Rubrivivax gelatinosus IL144: one gene and its partner. The protein of the gene in region 2 interacts with the protein of the main gene of each other region in a pairwise test. Links are inferred from orthologs where the notes say so. Each region holds a gene or a part of one and is shown on either strand. Other genes may lie near its edges.

Region 1 (8,287 bases), 3.4 Mb from region 2 along the record:
GGCGGCGTCGAGTCGGTCGGCGAGGGCGGCGAGGGCGGCGGTCACCGCCGGATTATCGGGCGGCCGCGCGCGGCGCCGGCTTGTCGAAGCGGGCGATGAAGCTGCGCAGCTCGGGGTAGACCTTCTCGCGCCAGCGCCGGCCCGAGAAGATGCCGTAGTGGCCCGCGCCTTCGACGTCGTAGTGGAACTGGCGCGTTCGCGGGATGCCCGAGCACAGGTCGTGCGCGGCGCGCGTCTGGCCGGCGCCCGAGATGTCGTCGAGCTGGCCTTCGACGGTCAGCAGCGCCGTCGTCTTGATGTCCTGCGGCCGCACGAGCTGTCCGTGCACGTCCCAGGTGCCGTTGACCAGCGCGAAGTCCTGGAAGACGGTCTTGATCGTGTCCAGGTAGTACTCGGCCGGCATGTCGAGCACGGCGTTGTACTCGTCGTAGAACTTGCGGTGCGCCTCGGCGCTGTCCTCGTCGCCACGCACGAGATCGAGGAAGTAGTCGTAGTGGCTGCTGACGTGGCGGTCGGGGTTCATCGCCACGAAGCCCGAGTGCTGCAGAAAGCCCGGATACACCGCGCGCCCGGCGCCCGGGTAGTTGCTCGGCACGCGGTAGATCACGTTGGCCTCGAACCAGGCGTGGCTCTTGTTCATCGCCAGGTTGTTCACCGCCGTCGGGCTGCGGCGCGCGTCGATCGGGCCGCCCATCATCGTCATCGTGCGCGGCGTCGCTTCGCCGCCGCTGGCCAGCAGCGACACCGCGGCGAGCACCGGCACCGTCGGCTGGCACACCGAGATGACGTGCACGTTCGGGCCGATCAGGCGGATGAAGTCCTGCACGTAGGCGACGTAGTCGGCGAGGTGGAACGGGCCCTCGTCCTCGGGCACCATGCGCGCGTCGGTCCAGTCGGTGATGTAGACCTTGTGGTCGTGCAGCAGGCTGGTGACGGTGTCGCGCAGCAGCGTCGAGTGGTGGCCCGACAGCGGCGCGACGACGAGCACCGTCGGCTGCGTCTTCATGCGCGCCAGCGCGTGCGGTTCGTCGCTGAAGCGCTTGAAGCGCAGCAGCCGGCAGAAGGGCTTGGCCAGCGCCACCTGCTCCTGCACCGCGACGGCGACGCCGTCGACGGTGGCCGAGGTGATGCCGAACTCGGGCTTCTCGTATTCCTTGGCCAGCCGGTGCAGCAGGTCGAAGCCGGCGGACACGCGCTGCGCCATCGGCGTGTGCGCGAACGGCGACAGCGGGTGGTCGTAGAGCTTGGCGGTGGCGGCCGCGAACTCCGCGAACGGCGCCATCAGCGCGCGTTGCGTCTCGTACAGGTGGTACAGCATGCTCGTCTCCCGTCCTCGCCGGCCGCATTGTGCGGTGCAGCAATATTAGTCGGTCAACGAGCATCCTGCCGCGCAAAGCGGCCGGTGAAAACGCGGAAAACGCTCGGGTTCCGGCCGGTTGTCACCGGCCGGAGGGACTTCAGGCGACCTTGGCGATCGCCGCGGCGACGGCGTCGAGGTTCTTGCTGTTGAGCGCGGCGACGCAGATGCGGCCCGAATCGACGCCGTAGACGCCGAATTCGCTGCGCAGGCGCTGCATCTGCTCGGCCGACAGGCCCGAGTAGCTGAACATGCCCTTCTGGCGCGTGATGTAGGACAGGTCGCCCGGCACGCCGGCGGCGGCCAGCTTCTCGACCAGCGAGGCGCGCATCGCGCGGATGCGCAGCCGCATGCCGGCCAGCTCCTCTTCCCACTGCGCGCGCAGCGCCGGCGTCGTCAGCACGGTGGCCACGAGCTGGGCGCCGAAAGTCGGCGGGTTGGAGTAGTTGGTGCGGATGACGATCTTCAGCTGCGACAGCACGCGCGTGGTCTCGTCGCGGTCGGCGCAGACGACGCTGAGCGCGCCGACACGTTCGCCGTAGAGCGAGAAGCTCTTGGAGAACGAGGTCGAGACGAGGAACTGCAGGCCGCTGGCGACGAACTGGCCGATGACCGCGCCGTCCTCGGCGATGCCTTCGCCGAAGCCCTGGTAGGCCATGTCGAGGAAAGGCACGAGGCCGGCGGCCTGGCAGGCGGCGACGACTTCGGTCCACTGCGCCGGCGTCAGGTCGCAGCCGGTCGGGTTGTGGCAGCAGGCGTGCAGCACGACGATGGTGCCGGCCGGCGCGGCCTTCAGCGCGGCGAGCATGGCGTCGAAGCGGATGCCGCGCGTCGGCGCGTCGTAGTACGGGTAGGTCGAGACCTCGAAGCCGGCGTTGGTGAACAGCGCGCGGTGGTTTTCCCAGCTCGGGTCGCTGATCAGCACGCGTGCGCCCGGGTTCAGCTTCTTCAGCAGGTCGGCGCCGACCTTCAGCCCGCCGGTGCCGCCCAGCGCCTGCACGGTGGCCACACGGCCGGCCCGCAGCACCTCGCTGCCGGCGCCGAAGACGAGGCCCTGAACCGCCTTGTCGTAGGCGGCGATGCCGTCGATCGGCAGGTAGCCCTTGGGCTTGCTCGCTTCCAGCAGCTGCTTCTCGGCGGCGGCGACGCAGTCCAGCACCGGCAGCTTGCCGTTGTCGTCGAAGTAGACGCCGACACCCAGGTTCACCTTGGCCGGGTTCGGGTCGGCGGCGAACTGTTCGTTGAGACCGAGGATCGGGTCGCGCGGAGCCATCTGGACGGCGGCGAACACGGAGGCGGACATGGCGGTTTCCTGAGGAGTGGCGGGGGAGGAAAGCGGATCCGGCAGGGAGCCCGCGGCTGCGTTACCCTCTGCGGTTGCCCTCGAATTCTAGATGTCCGCCACCAGGTTTCCCCGATGACCGAAGACACCGACGTCGCGACGGAGCTCGCCCGGGGCGAGTTCGTCACATTTGCCGATTCCCCGTTCCAGCTCTTCCAGCCGTATCCGCCGGCCGGTGACCAGCCGGCCGCGATCGAGCAGCTCGTCGACGGCGTGGGCGACGGCCTCGCCTACCAGACGCTGCTCGGCGTCACCGGCTCGGGCAAGACCTTCACGATGGCCAACGTCATCGCCCGGCTGGGCCGGCCGGCGATCGTCTTCGCGCCGAACAAGACGCTGGCCGCGCAGCTGTACAGCGAGTTCCGCGAGTTCTTCCCGAAGAACGCCGTCGAGTACTTCGTCAGCTACTACGACTACTACCAGCCCGAGGCCTACGTGCCGCAGCGCGACCTGTTCATCGAGAAGGACAGCGCGATCAACGAGCACATCGAGCAGATGCGGCTGTCGGCGACCAAGAGCATCCTCGAGCGCCGCGACGTCATCGTCGTGGCCACCGTCAGCGCGATCTACGGCATCGGCAAGCCCGAGGACTACACGCAGATGCGGCTCATCGTGCGTGTCGGCGACAAGCTGGGCCAGCGCGACGTCATCGCGCGGCTGGTGTCGATGCAGTACACGCGCAACGAGGTCGAGTTCGGCCGCGGCACCTTCCGCGTGCGCGGCGACACGATCGACGTCTTCCCGGCTGAACACAGCGAGCTGGCGCTGCGCATCGAGCTCTTCGACGACGAGATCGAGTCGCTGGCATTGCTGGACCCGCTGACCGGCCGCGTGCGCCAGAAGGTGCCGCGGTTCGTCATCTACCCGTCGAGCCACTACGTGACGCCGCGCGAACAGGTGCTGCGCGCGGTCGACGGCATCAAGGCCGAGCTGCGCGAGCGCGTCGACTTCTTCGTCAAGAACGGCAAGCTCGTCGAGGCCCAGCGCGTCGAGCAGCGCACGCGCTTCGACGTCGAGATGCTGCAGGAGGTCGGGCACTGCAAGGGCATCGAGAACTACACCCGCCATCTGTCGGGCGCCGCGCCCGGCGAGCCGCCGTCGACGCTGGTGGACTACCTGCCGCGCGACGCGATCATGTTCCTCGACGAGAGCCACGTGCTGATCGGCCAGCTCGGCGGCATGTACAACGGCGACCGCGCGCGCAAGACGACGCTGGTGGAGTACGGTTTCCGCCTGCCCAGCGCGCTGGACAACCGGCCGCTGCGCTTCGAGGAGTTCGAGCGCCGCATGCGCCAGGCGGTGTTCGTCACCGCGACGCCGGCCGACTACGAGAAGACGCATTCCGGCCAGGTCGTCGAGCAGGTGGTGCGCCCGACCGGCCTCGTCGACCCCGAGGTCGAGGTGCGCCCGGCCTCGACCCAGGTCGACGACGTGCTGCAGGAGATCCGCGAGCGGGTCGACGTCAACGAGCGCGTGCTGATCACGACGCTGACCAAGCGCATGGCCGAGCAGCTCACCGACTACCTGTCGGACAACGGCGTCAAGGTGCGCTACCTGCACAGCGACATCGACACCGTCGAACGTGTCGAGATCCTGCGCGACCTGCGGCTGGGCTCGTTCGACGTGCTGGTCGGCATCAACCTGCTGCGCGAAGGCCTGGACCTGCCCGAGGTGAGCCTGGTGGCCATCCTCGACGCCGACAAGGAAGGTTTTTTGCGCGCCGAACGCAGCCTGATCCAGACCATCGGCCGCGCGGCGCGCAACGCGCGCGGCAAGGCCATCCTCTATGCCGACAGGATCACCGAGTCGATGCGCCGCGCGATCGACGAGACCGAGCGCCGGCGCGCCAAGCAGATCGCGCACAACGAGGCGATGGGCATCGTGCCGCGCACCGTCAACAAGAAGATCCGCGACCTGATCGACGGCGTCGTCAGCGACAAGACGGCCAAGGACGAGGTCCAGGCGGCGCAGGCCGCGGCCGAGGTCGAGGCGATGTCCGAGAAGGATCTGGGCAAGCGCATCAAGGCGCTGGAGAAACAGATGCTCGAACACGCGCGCAACCTCGAGTTCGAGAAGGCGGCGCGCGTGCGCGACCAGCTCGCGCTGCTGCGCGAGCAGGCGTTCGGCTCGGGAGGCCATGACGTCAACGTGGTTCCGCTTGACGCGGCGCGCGGAGGCGCTCGATGAACGCGTCGCCGAGCAGCATCTTGTTGATCTGCATGGGAAACATATGCCGCTCGCCGAGCGCCGAAGGCGTGCTGCGCGCCAAGCTCGAGGCTGCCGGACTGGGGCGGCAGGTGCGGGTCGACTCCGCCGGAACGCTCGGATATCACGCCGGTGAGGCGCCGGACCCACGCGCTGTTCGCCACGCGGCCGCGCGGGGTTACGATCTCACCCGGCTGCGGGCCCGGAAGGTCGAGCGCGAGGACTTCTCGCGATTCGACTGGATCCTCGGGATGGACGAGGACAACCTGGCCCGGCTGAGGCAGATCGCGCCCGACGACGCCCGCGCCGACCTCGGGTTGCTCATGGATCACGCCCTGCGCCATGCAGGCGTGCGCGAGGTGCCCGACCCCTATTACGGGTCGGCGGCAGGGTTCGAACGTGTGCTCGACCTGATCGAGGACGCGTGTGACGGGATCGTGGCCCGCCTGCTGCGCGCGCAGTCGACGTGACGGCGCCGCAAAGCTTGACCAAATTGGTTGGTCTCAGCTATACTTGAGCAATCTAGTCGGGATCGCTCTACGGGGAAACCCGCGGTCGCCGACGCCTTCCGTAAGGAGACATCCATGAGACTGACCACCAAAGGCCGCTTCGCCGTCACCGCGATGATCGACCTCGCGCTGCGCTCGCACAGCGGCCCGGTGGCGCTGGCAGCCATCAGCCAGCGGCAGCAGATTTCGCTGTCCTACCTGGAGCAGCTGTTCGGCAAGCTGCGCCGCCACGAACTCGTGGAGAGCACGCGCGGCCCGGGCGGCGGCTACTCGCTGGGCCGTCCGGCCGACGAGATCACCGTCGCCGACATCATCGTCGCCGTCGACGAGCCGATCGACGCCACCGGCTGCGGCGGCAAGGAAAACTGCCACGGCGAAGACGGCGGCCGCTGCATGACGCACGACCTCTGGGCGAGCCTGAACAACAAGATGATCGAGTACCTCGACTCGATCTCGCTGAAGAAGCTCGTCGACGAGCAGATCGCCAAGGGCGTCTCGGTCGAGGAAGCGCCGATCAAGCGCGCGATCTCCTCGCAGCCGGTCGTCAAGCCGATCAAGGTCACCGCGCCGAACTCGGTCTTCGCGTTCGGCAGTTCCTTCACCAAGTAAGCGACATGACTCCGCATTTCCCGATCTACATGGATTACGGCGCGACGACGCCGGTGGACCCGCGCGTCGTCGACGTGATGATCCCGTGGCTGCGCGAACACTTCGGCAACCCGGCGTCTCGCAGTCACGCCTGGGGCTGGGAAGCGGAAGAGGCGGTGGAGAAGGCGCGTGCCCAGGTCGCTTCGCTGATCAAGGCCGACCCGCGCGAGATCGTCTGGACCTCGGGTGCCACCGAGAGCAACAACCTCGCGATCAAGGGCGCGGCGCACTTCTACGCCTCGCGCGGCAAGCACCTGATCACCGTGAAGACCGAGCACAAGGCGGTGCTCGACACGATGCGCGAGCTGGAGCGCCAGGGCTTCGAGGTGACCTATCTCGACGTGCGCGAGGACGGCCTGCTCGACCTGGAGCGCTTCAAGGCGGCGCTGCGTCCGGACACGATCCTCGTGTCGGTCATGTTCGTGAACAACGAGATCGGCGTGATCCAGGACATCCCGGAGATCGGCCGCATCTGCCGCGAGCGCGGGATCATCTTCCACGTCGATGCCGCGCAGGCCACCGGCAAGGTCGCCATCGACATGGGCACGCTGCCGGTCGACCTGATGAGCCTGGCCTCGCACAAGACCTACGGTCCCAAGGGCATCGGCGCGCTGTACGTGCGCCGCAAGCCGCGCGTGCGCCTGGAAGCCCAGATGCACGGCGGCGGCCACGAGCGCGGCATGCGCTCGGGCACGCTGCCGACGCACCAGATCGTCGGCATGGGCGAGGCCTTCGCGATCGCCGAGGCCGAGATGGGCACCGAGAGCGAGCGCATCCGCATGCTGCAGAAGCGGCTGCTGGACGGCATCGCCGACATCGAGCAGGTCTTCATCAACGGCGACCTCGAGCGCCGCGTGCCGCACAACGTCAACGCCAGCTTCAACTTCGTCGAGGGCGAGTCGCTGATCATGGGCATCAAGGGCATCGCCGTGTCCTCGGGCTCGGCCTGCACCTCGGCGAGCCTGGAGCCCAGCTACGTGCTGCGCGCGCTCGGCCGCAGCGACGAGCTGGCGCACTCCAGCCTGCGCATGACGATCGGCCGCTTCACGACCGAAGCGGAGATCGACTACGCGGTCTCGACGCTGAAGGACCGCGTGGCCAAGCTGCGCGAGCTGTCGCCCCTCTGGGACATGTACAAGGACGGCGTCGACCTGAGCACGATCCAGTGGTCTGCGCACTGAACGGATAGAACAGGAGAACTGACATGGCCTACAGCGACAAAGTCGTCGACCACTACGAGAACCCGCGCAACGTCGGGGCCTTCGAGAAGGGCGACGAGACGGTGGGGACCGGCATGGTCGGCGCCCCGGCCTGCGGCGACGTGATGAAGCTGCAGATCAAGGTCGACCCGAGCACCGGGCTGATCGAGGACGCGCGCTTCAAGACCTACGGCTGCGGCTCGGCGATCGCGTCGAGTTCGCTCGTCACCGAGTGGGTCAAAGGCAAGACGCTGGACCAGGCTCTGACGATCAAGAACACCGACATCGCCGAGGAACTGGCGCTGCCGCCGGTGAAGATCCACTGCTCGATCCTCGCCGAGGACGCGATCAAGGCCGCGGTGCAGGACTACAAGGCCAAGCACGGCGAGGCCGTGGCGACGCAGCACTAAAGGGATCATGTCGATCACTCTGACCGAAGCGGCGGCCCGCCACGTCACGCGCTATCTCGGCCGCCGGGGCAAGGGCGTCGGCGTGCGCCTGGGCGTCAAGACGACCGGCTGCTCGGGCCTGGCCTACAAGCTGGAGTACGCCGACGAAGTGGGCACCGAGGACATCGTCTTCGAGGATCACGGCGTCAAGGTGCTCGTCGACCCGAAGAGCCTGCCCTATCTGGACGGCACGCAGCTGGACTTCGTGCGCGAAGGCCTCAACGAAGGCTTCAAGTTCCACAACCCTCGCGAACGCGACCGTTGCGGCTGCGGCGAGTCCTTCCGCGTCTGACCGACAATATCGGGTTGCCCCGAGTCCGGCGCGGCCCTCGTGGCCGCGCTTTGCCTTGCACGCGATGCTGACCATCCGCCCCGAACGCCCCGACCAGCCCGAGGTCGCCGCGCTGCTCGAGCAGCTCGACGCCTATCTCGCGGCGCTGTACCCGCCGGAGGCCAACCACATCCTCGACGTGCAGGCGCTGCTGGCGCCGGACGTTTACTTCCAGGTCGCGCGCCGCGCCGGCCGGCTGGTGGGCATCGGCGCGTTCCGCCGCATGCCCGGCGAGACGGCTACCGCG
Region 2 (8,533 bases):
CGCGCGGCCGGGTCGGGGTGGTTCGCGGCGCGCGTCTCCAGCGGCAGCAGGCGCACGCGCGGCGCGTCGTGGCGCCCGCGGCGCAGCTCGGCCTGCACGACGTCGCCGAGCAGGGCCCAGGCGGCGACCTCGGGCAGCGGTTCGGCCTGTCGGCCCTCGACCTGCGCCAGCGCCCACTGGGCGCGCGAGCGCGCCGCGTCGAGCTTGGCGCCGGCCGGCAGCGCGGCGACGAAGGTGTGCAGCAGGTCGGTCCGCCCGAGGTGGCCCAGCGCGGTGTGACGCGCCAGCCGCACGGCGTCGGCGCCGTCGTCGTCGTCGGGCAGCGTCGAAGCGCGCGCGACGAGTTCCAGCGTCAGCTCGTACGGGGCCGTGTCGTGGCGGTTCCAGGCGACTTCCAGCCAGTCGCGCAGCGCTTGTGTCGTGTCCATCGGGTTCCCCGGGCCTCCCAGCCTCGTCCGAACCCTGATGCTGGCCCCGGCGCGGCCGCGGCGCCATCCCGAGGCGCAAACGGCCGCGGCATTCAGTCGGGGGTGTGCCAGCGGCGCGCCGTCTCCAGCAGCGGCGCCAGGAAACGCCCGGTGTGGCTGCCGGCATGCGCGGCGATGTCCTCGGGCGTGCCGGCCACCAGCACGCGGCCGCCGCCCGAGCCGCCTTCCGGGCCCATGTCGATCAGCCAGTCGGCGGTCTTGATGACGTCCAGGTTGTGCTCGATGACGACGATGGTGTTGCCGGCGTCGCGCAGCTGGTGCAGCACCTTGAGCAGCAGGCCGATGTCGTGGAAGTGCAGGCCGGTGGTCGGCTCGTCGAGGATGTACAGCGTGCGCCCGGTGTCGCGCTTGGACAGCTCCAGCGCCAGCTTGACACGCTGGGCCTCGCCGCCGGACAGCGTCGTCGCCGCCTGGCCCAGGCGGATGTAGCCCAGGCCGACGTCGAGCAGCGTCTGCAGCTTGCGCGCGATCGCCGGCACCGCCGAGAAGAAACCGTTGGCTTCCTCGACCGTCATCTCCAGCACCTGGGTGATGCTGCGGCCCTTGTAGAGCACCTCCAGCGTCTCGCGGTTGTAGCGCGCGCCGTGGCAGACGTCGCAGGGCACGTAGACGTCGGGCAGGAAGTGCATCTCGACCTTGATGACGCCGTCGCCCTCGCAGGCCTCGCAGCGCCCGCCGGCGACGTTGAAGCTGAAGCGCCCGGCGCCGTAGCCGCGCTCGCGCGCCATCGGCACCTCGGCGAAGAGCTCGCGGATCGGCGTGAACAGCCCCGTGTAGGTCGCCGGGTTGGAGCGCGGCGTGCGCCCGATCGGGCTCTGGTCGACGTTGATGACCTTGTCGAAGGCCTCCAGGCCGTCGATGCGCTCGTGCTCGGCCGGCTCGGCGTGGCTCTGGTAGAGCTTCTTGGCGACCGCGGTGTAGAGCGTGTCGTTGACCAGCGTGCTCTTGCCCGAGCCGCTGACGCCGGTGACGCAGGTCAGCAGCCCGACCGGGATCTCGACGTCGACGCCCTTCAGGTTGTGGCCGCGCGCGCCGACGATGCGCAGCACGCCGCGTTCGGCGTCGGCGGCGACACGCCGCTGGGGCACCTCGATGCGCAGCGTGTGCGCCAGGTAGCGCCCGGTCAGCGACTCGGGGTCGGCCGCCACCTCCTCGGGCGTGCCCTGGGCGATGACGCGCCCGCCGTGCACGCCGGCGCCCGGGCCCATGTCGACGACGTGGTCGGCGGCGCGGATCATGTCCTCGTCGTGCTCGACGACGAGCACCGAGTTGCCCAGGTCGCGCAGGTGCTGCAGCGTGCCGATCAGGCGCTCGTTGTCGCGCTGGTGCAGGCCGATGCTGGGCTCGTCGAGCACGTACATCACGCCCGACAGCCCGCTGCCGATCTGGCTCGCCAGCCGGATGCGCTGGGCCTCGCCGCCCGACAGCGTGTCGGCGCCGCGGTCCAGGCTCAGGTAGGTCAGGCCGACGTCGTTCAGGAAGCGCAGCCGCGAGCGGATCTCGCGCACGATCTTGTCGGCGATCTCGGCCTTGGCGCCTTCGAGCCTCAGGCCCTCGAAGTAGGCCAGGCACTCGGCCAGCGTCGCGTGTTCGACGGCGTAGATCGGCAGGCCTCGGCGCGCCGCCTCGTCGCCTTCGCCGGCATGGCGCAGGAAGACGTGGCGCGCCTCGCGCCGCAGCCGCGTGCCTTCGCACTGCGGGCAGGGCTTGGCGGCCTGGTAGCGCACCAGGTCCTCGCGCACCGCGGCCGAGTCGGTCTCGCGGAAACGGCGCTCGAAGTTCGGGATGATCCCTTCGAAGGGATGGCGGCGCTTGACGCTGCGCTGGCGGCCCTTGGTGCCTTCGGCGGTGTACGAGAACTCGATCTCCTCGTCGCCCGAGCCGTAGAGCAGGACCTGGCGCGCCTTCGCGTCCAGGTCCTCGAACGCGGTGTCGATGTCGAAGCCGTAGTGCGCGGCCACGCTCTCCAGCAGCGAGAAGGTGTAGGCGTTGCGCCGGTCCCAGCCCTTGACCGCGCCGGCGGCCAGGCTCAGCGACGGGAAGGCGACGACGCGCTCGGGGTCGAACACCGTCACCTGGCCCAGGCCGTCGCAGGCCGGGCAGGCACCGACCGGCGAGTTGAACGAGAACAGCCGCGGCTCCAGCTCGGGCAGCGAGTAGCTGCACACCGGACAGCCGAACTTGCTGCTGAACAGGTGCTCGCGGCCCGTGTCCATCTCCAGCGCGATGGCGCGCCCGTCGGCGATGCGCAGCGCGGCCTCGAAGCTCTCGGCCAGGCGCTGCTTCATGTCGGGCCGCGTCTTCAGCCGGTCGACGACGACGTCGATGTCGTGCTTCTCGGTCTTCTTCAGCGCCGGCAGCGCGTCGGCTTCGACGACCGCGCCCGGCTGGCCGTCGTTGCCGACGCGAAAGCGCACGTAGCCGCGCGCCTGCATGTCGGCGAAGAGCTCGACGAACTCGCCCTTGCGGTCACGCACCACCGGGGCCAGCACCATCAGCTTGGTCTCGGGCGGCAGCGCGAGCGCGGCGTCGACCATCTGGCTGACGCTCTGCGCCTGCAGCGGCAGGCCGTGCTCGGGGCAGTAGGGCGTGCCGGCGCGCGCGTACAGCAGGCGCAGGTAGTCGTGGATCTCGGTGATCGTGCCGACCGTCGAACGCGGGTTGTGGCTGGTGGCCTTCTGCTCGATCGAGATCGCCGGCGACAGCCCTTCGATGACGTCGACGTCGGGCTTGTCCATCAGCTGCAGGAACTGGCGCGCGTAGGCCGACAGGCTCTCGACGTAGCGCCGCTGGCCTTCGGCGTACAGCGTGTCGAAGGCCAGGCTGGACTTGCCCGAACCCGACAGCCCCGTGATCACGACCAGCGCGTGTTTCGGGATGTCGAGGTCGACGTTCTTCAGGTTGTGCGTGCGGGCGCCGCGCACGCGCAGCGCCGTGGTTTCGGCGGCGTGGGCGGGGCGTGGACGGTGTTCGGGCATCGGCGGGCGAGCGGCGGGCAACCGGCCATCATAGCGAGCGCCGGCGCCGAGGCGCCAGCGCTCCTGCGCCGCGCGTCAGATGCGAAGGCCCGGCTCGCCGTGCAGCGGCACCTCGTCGAGTGCGACGGTGAACGCGGTGCGCTCGCCGGCGACGCTCTCGACTTCGATGCGCCCGCCCATCGCCTCGACGACGCGCTTGCTGAAGTACAGTCCCATGCCCGAGCCCGGGATGCCCGAGCACTCGGCCCCGGCGCGGCTGAAGGGCTGGAACAGCTCGGCCAGCTGCTGCTCCGACAGGCCGCGGCCGGTGTCGGCGACGGTCAGTTCGACATAACCGGCGAAGTGCCGCGCCGAGACCATGATGCGGCCGCCGGTGCGGTTGTACTTGGCGGCGTTGGACAGCAGGTTCAGCAGCACTTCCTTGGTGCGCAGCGGGTCGGCCAGCACCAGCAGCGGCGGGCCGTCGCTGCAGCGGTCGTCCATCGTCAGCTGCATCGCCGCGGCCTGGGCGGCGATCATCTGCAGGCAGTCGCGCACCAGCGGGCGCAGGTCCAGCGCGACGCGCTTCATCGCCAGCTGGCCGCTCTCGATGCCCGAGACGTTGAGCAGCTCGTTGACCAGCTCCAGCAGGTGGCGCGCGGCGTCCTCGACCATCGCGACGCGGTAGGGCTTGACCACCAGGTCGCCGGCTTCGGCCTCCAGCCGCATCAGCTGCGAGAAGCCGAGGATCGCGTTCAGCGGCGTGCGCAGCTCGTGGCTGACGCGCGACAGGAACACCGTCTTGGCGCGGTTGGCCGATTCGGCGGCCTGCTTGGCGGCCAGCAGCCGGGCCTGCTCGTGCTCGCCGGTCGTGTCCCAGGCGCAGCCGACCAGGCGCACGGTACGCGGCGCCATGCCGCCTTCGACGTGGGCGCGCCCGGCCAGGTGCAGCCAGCGCTCGCCAACCGGCCCCGGCGCCAGGCGCAGCTCGATGCCGAAGGCGGTGCAGGCCTCGACGGCCTGGTGCACGGCGTCGACGAAGCTCGGCGCGTCTTCCGGGTGCAGATAGGGCGAGAGCGCGGCGCACAGGTCCGACGGCGGCGTGCCGTCGCCGTAGGCGGCCAGCTCGCGCATGCGGCCGTCGAGGTAGAGCTCGCCGTGCTGCAGGTCCCAGTCCCAGACGCCGATGCCGCCGGCATCGTTGGCCACGCTCAGGCGCTCGGTCAGCTCGCCGATCTGGCGCCGGGCCTGGGCCTGGGCGGTGACGTCCTGGAACATGCCGATGACCAGCGGGCCGTCGTCGCCGAGCTCGGCGCGGCCGACGACGCGCACGCGCATCGCGCGGCCGTGGGCGTCGTGCATGTCGAGCTCGAAGTCGAACGGCGCCTGCCCCGGCTTGGCCGCGTGCAGCGCCCCCGACAGCGCGGCGTGGCCGTCGGGCGTGCACAGCTGCAGCGTGCGCTCCAGCGTCGCCGGTTCGTCGGCGGCGATCTCGAAGACGCGGCGCAGGTGCGAGGACCAGCGCATCGTGCCGCACTCGATGTCGTACTCCCAGCCGCCGATGCGCGCCAGGCGCGCCGAGTCGGCGAGGAAGGCCTCGCGCACGCGCAGCGCCTCGGTGGTCTCGCGCAGCGCGCGCACGTCCTCGATGTGCTCGGTGCGGTCGATGACGGCCATCGCGAACTGCGGCTTGTCGTCGTCGTCGCCGGGCAGCGTCGACAGGTGCATCTCGCCGATGAAGCGGCGTCCGTCCTCGGCGACGAAGCCGACCTCGTCGAGCGTGATCGAGCCCAGCGCACGCGCCTGGTGGAAGGCCGGCCGCACGCGCTGCTGGTACTGCTGCGAGTCGACCATGCGGAACAGCAGCCGCGCGCTCATCGTCTGGCGCTGCATCGAGAACAGGCGCTCGGCCTGGCCGTTCTGCTCGAGCACCTCGCCGTTGAAGCTGACCAGCATCGACGCCACCGGCATGCCCAGGAACAGCGTCGTGAAGCGCGACAGCGCCTGCTCGGTGCGCTCGCGGCTTTGCTGCAGCTCGTCGGCCTGGGCGTGCAGCTCGGCCTGGTAGATGCGCAGCTCCTCGGCCAGCGTGCGCACCTTGGTGTCGTTGCGTTGCAGCGCCGCCTCGGCGGCGCCGAGATCGCCGCGCTGCACGGCGTCGAGCAGCTCGCTGCGCAGGTCCGCGCCGTTGTTCGCCACCTGCGCGACCAGCCGGTCGCGCTGGCGCACCCGTTGCCTCAGTTGCATCTCGCTCATGCGTTCGCCTTGCTGCCGTCGGGCAGCGAACCCCCGCTCAAGCGGACCCACTCGCTGATGTCGACGTGGCTGACGACGGCGCCGCCCGCCGAATGGCGGATCGGGGCCGCGTACATCAGGAACCAGCGCTTCTGGTCCGGTGCGTGACAGGGATAGTGCATCTGGAACATCGGGATGCGGCCTTCGAGGACCGCGGTCAGGCCCTCGTGGGCACGGCGGGCGTCGGCATCCGACAGCGCCGCCTCGGCGCAGACCCGCAGGTAGTTGCTGCCCGGCCCGGTGCGGCGCTCCGCCGGGTCGCCGTTCTCGGTGGCGAAGCGGCGCCAGGCCTCGTTGACGCGCGTGATCGCGCCGTGCAGGTCGACGACGGCGACGTGCTGCGGCAGCGAGTCGATGACGGCCTGCAGGCGCTCGGAGTCCTTGACCGAGTCGATGTTCACGAAGGTCATCACCGCGCGGCTGGCGCCCGGCGAGCGGCCCGGGTAGGGCTGGATGCGCGCCAGCCACCACTGGCCGCTGCGGCTGCGCACCTCGCGCTCGGTGACGCTGCCGCGTTCCAGCGTCAGGCGCAGGTCGGCGAACAGCGAGGGATAGTCCAGCCGGTGGGCGAAGTCCTCGATCGAGCGGCCTTCGTCGCCCTGGCGCAGGTGGAACAGCGGCGTCGCCTCGGGCGTGAAGCGCGTCAGGCGCAGCTGCTCGTCGACGAACACGGTCGGGATCGCCGCCGCCTTGGAGACGTTCTCCAGGTCGGCGTTGACCGAGTTCAGGACGTCGACCTTCTCCTGGTACTCGGAGTTGACGGTGTAGAGCTCCTCGTTGACGGACTGCAGCTCCTCGTTGGTGCTCTGCAGCTCCTCGTTGGAGGCCATCAGCTCTTCGTTGGTCGCCTGCAGCTCCTCGTTGGAGGTCTCGAGCTCCTCGATCGTCGCCTGCAGGTTGTCGTGCATCACCGCCAGGTCGCGCTCGAGCTCCTCGATGCGGCGCAGGTAGCGATCGTCGGGCGGATCGGCCGGCACCGGCGTGCCGTCGGGCTCGGTGGCCGCGCCGCGCTCGGGCAGCGTCTCCAGCGACAGCATCGCGAAGCCGCCGTCGTCGCTGCCGTCCAGCGGCCGGGCGACGAGCTGCACGCGGCACCAGCCGTCGCCGTCGGGCAGGCGGATCGGCGCCGAGCGCTGCGGCGAACGTTCGGTGCAGATGCCCTGCAGCAGCATGCTGGCCACCGGCACCAGGTCGCGCGGCAGCAGCTTCATCAGGTCCAGCGTCGCCTGGCCTTCGGCGAACTGCAGCAGCTGGCGCGTGTCGCCGTAGACGCGCATCAGCTGGCGGGCCTCGCTGACGACCACCGACGGCGGCGCGTAGTGCTGCATCAGCAGCGCCAGCGCGCCGTCGTTGCCGGGGCGCGGCATCAGCGGCGGCAGGCCCGAGCCGCGTTTGGCCGGGTCACCCAGGCGCGTGTGGTGCAGGCCGCGCATGTCCATCGTCGCGGCCGAGCGGTCGCGGCGCAGCAGGCGGTAGACCTTGCTGCGCGCCTTCAGCGGCTGGAAGTCGCGCTGCAGCTCGCCCAGCGACTCGCTGGGGCCGAGCATCAGGTGCGCGCCCGGCGCCATCGCGTACTGCAGCCGGCGCAGCGCGCTTTCCTGCGCCGCCGGCTCCAGGTAGATCAGCGCGTTGCGGCAGGTGACCAGGTTCATGCGCGTGAACGGCGGGTCGGCGATGACGTTGTGGCGCGCGAAGATGATCATCTGGCGCAGCTCGGGCTGCACCTGGTAGCGGCCCTGGCGCTCGATGAAGAACTGCGACAGCCGCTCGGGCGAGACCTCGGCGGCGATCGTGTCCGGGTACAGGCCGGCGGCGGCGTGGTCCAGGTACTGCTGCTCGACGTCGGTGGCGAAGATCTTCACCGGCCGCGTGCGCCCGGCGGCGCGGAAGGCCTCGGCGAAGAGGATCGCGATCGAGTACGCCTCCTCGCCGGTGGCGCAGCAGGCCACCCAGGCGCGGATGCCTTCCGGGCCGGCGCGGGTGACGAGTTCGGGGATCACCTGCTCGGCGAGCAGGTCGTAGACCTCGCTGTCGCGGAAGAAGCGCGTCACCGGGATCAGCAGCTCGCGGCGCAGCAGCACCTGCTCGTCGGGCGAGCCGGCCAGGCGCTCGCGGTAATCGAGCAGCGAGCTGCAGTGCAGCACCTGCATGCGGCGCTCGATGCGCCGCAGCACCGTCGTCGGCTTGTACTGACGGAAGTCGATGCCGCTGGAATGCAGCAGGATCTCGTGGATCGCGTCCAGCGGCTGGGCCACCGCCGGCGCGTGCGGCGACAGCAGCCGCGTGCCCTCGGCGCGCGGCGAGACGAGCTGCGTCGTCAGCTGCGCGGCCAGCGCCTCGGCGCTGCCCATGAAGTCGTAGTGCGCGGCCTGGCTGGCCGACAGCGGCATGCCGTCGAACTTGGCCGTCGTCGGGTCCTGGACGTAGAAGATGCCGCCGGCGGCGTTGATCTCCTGCACGCCGCGCGAACCGTCGGAGCCGGTGCCCGAGAGCACGACGGCCACCGCCCGGTCGGCGAACTGCTCGGCCAGGCTGCCGAAGAAGGTGTCGATCGGCAGCGTCAGCCCGTGTTCGGGCTTGGGTGCGAGCTGCAGCCGGTCGCCGGCCACGCGCATCATCTTGCCCGGCGGGATCAGGTGCACGCGGTTGGCGGCCAGCGCCATGTCGTGCTCGGCCACGCACACCGGCATCTCGGTGTAGCGACCGAGCAGGTCGGCCATCATGCTCTTGTGGTCCGGCGACAGGTGCTGGATCACGACGAAGGCCGCGCCGGTGTCCGGCGGCAGGGCCTTG

Evidence for each region.
Region 1: the proteins of uvrA (region 2) and uvrB interact in binary tests that used the Escherichia coli proteins (3 or more experiments, as listed by UniProt). The link is inferred for Rubrivivax gelatinosus IL144 from one-to-one orthologs.

The regions. Positions count from the first base shown.
Region 1 is NC_017075.1:1,576,796-1,585,082, forward strand. The notes cover bases 2,373-5,330. They hold uvrB (excinuclease ABC subunit UvrB), read left to right. Parts: upstream 2,373-2,774; coding sequence 2,775-4,886; downstream 4,887-5,330. Other genes in these bases: RGE_RS07555 (amino acid aminotransferase), read right to left, coding at 2,373-2,660; RGE_RS07565 (low molecular weight protein-tyrosine-phosphatase), read left to right, coding at 4,883-5,330. In the rest of the region: electron transport complex subunit RsxB, read right to left, coding at 1-45; RGE_RS07550 (polyhydroxyalkanoate depolymerase), read right to left, coding at 53-1,318; more of RGE_RS07555, read right to left, coding at 1,458-2,372; more of RGE_RS07565, read left to right, coding at 5,331-5,374; Fe-S cluster assembly transcriptional regulator IscR, read left to right, coding at 5,489-6,022; RGE_RS07575 (IscS subfamily cysteine desulfurase), read left to right, coding at 6,028-7,242; Fe-S cluster assembly scaffold IscU, read left to right, coding at 7,266-7,670; iron-sulfur cluster assembly protein IscA, read left to right, coding at 7,678-8,001; RGE_RS07590 (GNAT family N-acetyltransferase), read left to right, coding at 8,066-8,287. UniProt on the Escherichia coli protein: The UvrABC repair system catalyzes the recognition and processing of DNA lesions. A damage recognition complex composed of 2 UvrA and 2 UvrB subunits scans DNA for abnormalities.
Region 2 is NC_017075.1:4,964,542-4,973,074, reverse strand. The notes cover bases 321-3,769. They hold uvrA (excinuclease ABC subunit UvrA), read right to left. Parts: upstream 3,467-3,769; coding sequence 521-3,466; downstream 321-520. Other genes in these bases: RGE_RS22625 (sensor histidine kinase), read right to left, coding at 3,542-3,769; RGE_RS22635 (hypothetical protein), read right to left, coding at 321-428. Outside these bases: more of RGE_RS22635, read right to left, coding at 1-320; more of RGE_RS22625, read right to left, coding at 3,770-5,701; RGE_RS22620 (chemotaxis protein CheB), read right to left, coding at 5,698-8,533. UniProt on the Escherichia coli protein: The UvrABC repair system catalyzes the recognition and processing of DNA lesions. UvrA is an ATPase and a DNA-binding protein. A damage recognition complex composed of 2 UvrA and 2 UvrB subunits scans DNA for abnormalities.